DNA from 2 places in the Microbacterium bandirmense genome. Region 2 is predicted to be linked to the other one. Evidence: predicted binding sites of a transcription regulator. Region 2 holds the regulator's gene; the other holds the start of a gene.
What was found. The regulator LexA, encoded in region 2, represses DNA repair genes until DNA is damaged. The targets are predictions, from matches to a motif close to TCGAACANNTGTTCGA.
Positions count from the first base shown of each region.

Region 1 (3,409 bases), on a different contig from region 2:
AGCTGGCGATCGATCTGCTCCCGCTGCTCGATTGGGATGCCATCTCTGAAGCGGAGCCCACCTGGTTCGTCGGCTTCTCCGACATCTCCACGCTGATCACCCCGCTGACACTGCGCACCGGCATTGCGACGCTGCACGGCAGCAACATGATGGACACGCCCTACCGTCCACCCGCCGGACTGCTGCACTGGCTCGACATCGCCACGCTGGGCCCTGACAGCACGTTCACACAGACGTCTCCGGGGCGGTTCCGCGCGCATGGCTGGGACGATTACGTCGGGCACCCCGAGGTCTCGGAGATGACTCTGGATTCGTCCGGATCGTGGACGCGCTTCGACGACGGCCCCGGTGCCGTGGATGTCTCGGGCCGCCTGATCGGCGGCTGCATCGACACCCTCTGCAACGTCGCCGGCTCGCCATTCGGCGAGATCGCGGAGTTCGCGCGCCGCTTCGCGCCGGAGGGGCTGCTGGTGTACATCGAGGCATCGGGTGACGACGACGCCGTGGCGATGTGCCGCCAGCTGCACGGCATGCGTCTGGCGGGCTTCTTCGAACACGCCAACGCCGTGCTCGTCGGCAGGACGCGGGCTGCCGACGAGCCGCACATGACCGTGCGTCATGCTGTTCGTGACGCCCTGGGTGGGCTCGGCGTGCCCATCATCGGCGATGTCGAATGCGGCCACGTGCAGCCGTTCATGCCGATCGTTAACGGTGCGCTCGGGCGCGTCCGCCACGGTGCCGGCGAATCGAGCCTGACACAGACCCTTGTGTGAGTGTCCGATCTCACGAGATTTGTCGGTTGGTGAGACTGAGCATCCCCGCAGTCGGTTTCGGCACGGGGTTCCGGCAGGTGGGAAGGTGAGCTGAGGAAACCGTCCGCGGGGCTAAGCGCGGTTCCACTCTGGTAGTGGGTACTCACTGATGGGAGGTTGCGTGGCAAGGACCACGATCAGCGGCCCCAGTACAAGGATCGTGCTCAGCCCGACGACGATCCAAACCGTAGCTTTCCGCGCGCGCGTCGGGCGTTCGCCGCGCAGCCCCATCGGCATGGCAGCTAGCAGCAACACGACCCAGACCACGAGTGCGATGATGCCCATCCCGATACCGATCGCCCGCTCGCCGTCATCCGAATCGGAGTACTCGATGACCGTCAGACCTGGGCCCGCCAACGTGAGGCCGGATACTCCGAGCATCAGATCGCCGAGAAGTCCGAAAAGCGTCGCTAGGATGGCGAGGGAGACAACGCCGACGATGCGCATGGCGTTCATTTTGTCACGTGACGGGCACATCAGCCCAAAGCCGGACGATCACTCCCGGGGGATTACAGTGGGCGGTCACCCACCCCTCCTGAGCAGGTGTGCTGCACCGTAGCCAGCGTCAGGAAAAGAGCTGGCGAAGCGCGTCGAGGTCGCCGGAGTCGACGATCTTCTGAACGGCGTCGATGGTTTCCTCGTTGGTGAACATGCCCTTGAGGGTGTCGTTCTAAATTGCCCGCACGGCCCGCGTCAGCTTCGTGATCTTTCCGTGATGCACAGAGGCCGGATTCGGCCTCGTACGGGCGTTCGAATGTCGGTGGCTGCTGGTGCAATAGACATATGGCAGCGCTGGCGGATGTGACGGTGGAGCAGGTGACCACGCTCGATGAGCTGGTCGACCTGGCCCGTGACCTGGAGCGCTCGATCAGCAGCCTGCAGGCGGCCCGAGACGGCGTGCTGGCCTTGGCATCGCGGTGGGCGCTGAGCGCGGCGGGGGATGCTGATGAAGCCGACATCTCGATGCGGGCGGTGGCCGCGGAACTGGCCACGGCGCTGCGGGTGAGCGACCGCACCGTGCAGCGGCGCATGCTGGCCGCCGAGCTGGCGGTGGAGCGGTTCCCGCTGGTGTGGCAGGCGCAGGGCGCCGGGCGGATCAGCGCCGGGCACGCCCGGGTGATCATCGACGCCGGCGAACACATCGAGGATCCCGACGCTCGGGCGGAGTATTCGGCGCGGGTGCTGGAGTTCGCCGAGGACGAGTCGCCGAACCGGGTGCGCCCCGTCGCGGAGCGGATCGCCCAGCAGTACCAGGCCCGCACGATAGAGGAACGCCATCAGGACGCGCGCGAGCAGCGCAGTGCCTGGGCGAAGGATCACCCTGACGCGATGGCCGAACTGCACCTGTACGGCCCCTCCGCGCTGATTCATGGGGCGTTCGATCGGCTCACCACCATGGCCAAGGCCGACTCCGAAGCAAGCGCCGCCGGTTCAGACGACGATGGCTCGGATCCGCGCACCCTGAACCAGAAGCGCCTCGACATCGCGATGGATCTGCTTCTGACCGGTGCACCGACCGGACATGACACCGAAGACGGTCTGCTTTCCGCGATCACTGCGAACATCAGCATCACCATCCCCGCGCTCACCCTGATCGGGCGTGCGGGCGGTATCGCGTCACCCGCGGCAGAGTTGGACGGGCGCGGACCGATCGACCCGCACACGGCACGACTGCTCGCCGGGGCCGCGTCCGGGTGGGATCGACTGCTCACCCACCCGTTCACCGGCGTGCTGCTGGCCACCGACCGATACCGGCCCGGCCAGAGACTGCGACGGCAGCTGCGGGCGCGCGATCAGCGCTGCCGATTCCCCACCTGTCGGATGCCCGTGCGCGACAGCGACCTCGATCACACCCACGACGCCGCGCTCGGCGGACCGACCGAAGAGGGAAACCTCGCGGCGCTGTGCCGGCGACATCACACCCTCAAGCACCACTCCCCCTGGCACGTCACCCAGCTCGGCGACGGGCTGCTCGAATGGACCAGCCCCACCGGCCACGCGTACATCGACAAACTTCCGCCGCAGAACACCGTGACGTTCGCCGATGCCGATCCCTCCGCCGATGCACAGGTCGATCTCGAGTCGGACGACCCCGGCGACCACCACGACCCCTGGGCCGCGGTGCCGGCCGCTGCGCTCGCTCCCTTCTGACCGTGACGAGCTCTCCCTTCTGAGCCCGAGAACCGGCGTCTAGGGTTGCGGTTGTGCCGGTCTCACGTCTCACCCGCATCGCGGCAGCAGTCTGCGCCGCAGCATCCGCCGTCTGGCTGTGGGCGGAATACGTCGACAGGCGGGCCAGCAGCCGCCGACTCGGCGCGCCTGCCCCGATTTCGACCACCGCGAGCCGCCGACCACCCACCGGCGGACCGGCAGTCGGCAGCCCACGCACCGACGTCGTCGTCGTGCTCGGCTTCCGCAACCGCGGCGAGCGCGCGAACATCGTCAACCGGTTCCGCGTGCGCGCGGGCATCCGATCGCTCGACCCGACGACCGCACAGCAGCTGCTCGTGCTCTGCGGCGGCGCGGTCGGCGGCGAGATCACCGAAGCGGAGGTCATGCAGCGCTATGCGCGCGACGTGCTCGGCTTCGCCGGGCCG
Region 1 is NZ_JBBDGM010000002.1:256,377-259,785, reverse strand. It holds gene WDU99_RS03315 (S66 family peptidase) at 1-773, shown strand, start outside; gene WDU99_RS03310 (hypothetical protein) at 885-1,259, opposite strand; gene WDU99_RS03305 (HNH endonuclease signature motif containing protein) at 1,596-2,963, shown strand; gene WDU99_RS03300 (YdcF family protein) at 3,017-3,409, shown strand, end outside.
Region 1: the regulator LexA is predicted to act here: its motif matches at 1,551-1,566, upstream of WDU99_RS03305 (HNH endonuclease signature motif containing protein).

Region 2 (3,409 bases):
CAGCCGTGGGCGACCGTGCAGCAGGGTCACCGCCGATACCGCCTCGTGGGGGGCGAACTCGAAGTAGGCCTCGTCGACGATCACGACCCCGCGCGCGGCCTCGTACACGGCCTCGATCACGTCGAGCCCGAGCGGGGTGCCCGTGGGGTTGTTGGGTGCGCACACCATGACGACGTCCGGATCCGCGGCGGCCACCTGTGCCGCAGCATCGTCGGGACTCAGCGAGTAGTCGTCGTCGCGAGTGCCGGCCACCCAGCTCGCACCGGTGCCCTGGGCGATCAGCGGGTACATCGAGTAGGTCGGCGCGAACCCGAACACCGTGCGTCCGGGTCCGGCGAAGGCCTGCATGATGTGCTGCAGCACTTCGTTGGACCCGTTGCCCGCCCAGATCTGATCGGCGGTCAACCCGTGTCCGAGGTACTCGGCGAATCCCTCGCGGAGCGCCGTGAACTCGCGGTCGGGGTACCTGTTGACATCGCGCAGAGCGAGGGCGATGTCATCGAGGATGTCACTGGCGACCTCATCGGGAACCGGATGCGTGTTCTCGTTCACGTTCAGCGCGACGGGCAGAGGAGCCTGCGGGGCGCCGTAGGGAGTGAGTCCGCGAAGGTCATCGCGGAGGGGCAGCTCATCGAGGGAGGTCACCCTTCCCATCGTAGAGCGGGTGGCCGTGAGTGGAGGCTCGATGACGCCGGGCGTCAGCTCGTGTAGGCGGTGGGAATGGAGATCTCGGCACCGACCTGGATCGCACCGGAGCTGAGGTTGTTCAGGCGCTTGATGTCTTCGATGACCACGCGCGGGTCTGCGCCGGGTGCCGCTTCAGCGGCGATCGACCACAGGCTGTCACCCGGCAGCACGGTGACCGACTCGAACGAGACCGGCTCGCTGTGAGAGCCGGACGCGAGCGCCGAACCGCCGGCGAGCACTGAGAAGGCGATGCCCACCGCGACGGGAAGGGCCGCCGCCACCGCGAGCACCCGGCGACCACGGGCGGTGATCCGCAGCCGGGTGGCCATCGGGACCGGTCGGCTCGTCGTCGCCTGGATTCCGATCGTGCTCATGGTGACTCCTCTGCTCTCCCCGCCATGGGGTGGAAGTGGTACAGCTTTCGCATCCGGCATCCGGCCGGGGATGCCGGATGCGAAGCTACGTACCGAACTTATCTTCGATATCGAACATCTGTCAAGACTTCTTCGAAACCACACCCGTGACTTTGTCGACACGCTCGAACAGATCTTCCGATTCGGGCATGTTCTCGGATACGGTTTCGATGAAGACAGCCCACCATGGGCCACCGACATTCGAACCGGAACGCCGCGCAGCCGCGGTTCCCGCACCGGCAGGAACGCACGAAGGAGCACCGATGAGCGACACCCCCGCCCCCGCATCCGAGGCTCCGCGCACACGGCGTCGCAAGAATCTCAGCGCCAAGCAGATGGCGATCCTCGAGGTGATCCAGACGTCGATCGCCCGGCACGGCTACCCGCCGAGCATGCGCGAGATCGGCGACGCCGTCGGCCTGAAGTCACTCTCCAGCGTGACCCATCAGCTCGGCCAGCTCGAGCTCAGCGGCTACCTGCGCCGCGACCCGGGCAAGACGCGGGCCATGGAGGTGCTGATCGACCTGCCGGGCTCCGGCACCGAGAACCCCGCCGACACCTCGCCGACCGTCGGCGACGCCGCGCTCGTGCCCCTGGTCGGTCAGATCGCCGCCGGGGTGCCGATCACCGCCGACCAGCAGGTCGACGAGATCTTCCCGCTGCCGCGCCAGCTGGTGGGCAAGGGCGACCTGTTCATGCTCAAGGTCAGCGGCGAGTCGATGATCGATGCCGCGATCTGCGACGGGGACTGGGTCGTGGTGCGCACACAGAACACCGCCGAGAACGGCGAGATCGTGGCCGCCATGATCGACGGCGAGGCCACGGTCAAGACGTTCCGCCAGCGCGATGGCCACACCTGGCTGCTCCCCCGCAACTCCGCCTTCGAGCCGATCCTGGGCGACGATGCCGTGGTGCTCGGCAAGGTCGTGGCGGTGCTGCGCGCGGTCTGATCCACGCCCCCTCTGAACGCCGACGCCCCCTTCCAGATGCGCATCTGGGAGGGGGCGTCGACGGTGCGAGGGGGCGTCGGTGGATATCGCCTCGCGTATGCGCGGCTCAGACCGCGACCGACACGTCCTCACGCACGCGGCGGGTGGCCTCGACGATGTTGCGCAGCGAGGCGACCGTCTCGTCGTAGCCGCGGGTCTTCAGCCCGCAGTCGGGGTTGACCCAGAGCTGGCGCACGGGCAGCGCGTCGACGGCGCGACGCAGCAGCACCTCGATCTCGTCCACGCCGGGAACCCGCGGCGAGTGGATGTCGTAGACTCCAGGGCCGATGCCGTGATCGAATCCGTTCGCAGCGATGTCGTCGACCACGTCCATCCGGCTGCGAGCGGCCTCGATCGAGGTGACGTCGGCATCCAGCGCGCGGATCGCGTCGATGACGACGCCGAACTCCGAGTAGCAGAGGTGCGTGTGGATCTGGGTGGCGGCCGCCGCACCGCCGGTGGCGAGACGGAACGAGCCGACCGACCAGTCGAGGTATGCCGGCTGGTCGATGCTCTTCAGCGGCAGCAGTTCGCGCAGCGCCGGCTCATCGACCTGGATGATGCCGATGCCGGCCGCCTCCAGGTCGCCGATCTCGTCGCGCAGCGCGAGGGCGACCTGGTTGGCCGTCTCGCCCAGGGGCTGGTCGTCGCGCACGAACGACCACGCGAGGATCGTCACCGGGCCGGTCAGCATGCCCTTGACCGGCTTCACGCTCAGCGACTGCGCGTACGACGCCCACGACACGGTGATGGGCGCAGGACGCGACACGTCGCCCCACAGGATCGACGGACGCGTGGCGCGCGATCCGTAGGACTGCACCCAGCCGTGCTGGGTCACCGCGAAGCCGTCGAGGTTCTCGGCGAAGTACTGCACCATGTCGTTGCGCTCGGGCTCGCCGTGCACGAGCACATCGAGGCCCAGATCCTCCTGCAGCGCGACGACGCTGTCGATCTCGCGCTTGAGGAAGTCCTCGTAGTCGTCGGCGGGCAGCTCGCCGCGAGTGAACTGCGCGCGGGCGCGGCGGATGTCGCCGGTCTGCGGGAACGATCCGATGGTGGTCAGCGGCAGCGCCGGCAGGCCCAGCGCCCGCTGCGCCTCCTCGCGCGCCTCATAGGGTGCGCGTGCGAAATCGGCATCCGCCAGCGTGCGCCCGCGCACGGCGCCGTCGCGAACGCCCGGCGCATCCCGACGGTCGGCGAGTGCGGACGACGCCGCCTGCAGCTCCTCGGCGATGGCATCCGCACCCTGTGCGAGCCCGGCGGCGAGGGTGACGACCTGGCCGACCTTCTGGTCGGCGAAGGCGAGCCACGACACCAGAC
Region 2 is NZ_JBBDGM010000006.1:30,390-33,798, forward strand. It holds gene WDU99_RS08215 (histidinol-phosphate transaminase) at 1-654, opposite strand, end outside; gene WDU99_RS08220 (LysM peptidoglycan-binding domain-containing protein) at 699-1,061, opposite strand; gene lexA (transcriptional repressor LexA) at 1,364-2,050, shown strand; gene metE (5-methyltetrahydropteroyltriglutamate--homocysteine S-methyltransferase) at 2,157-3,409, opposite strand, start outside.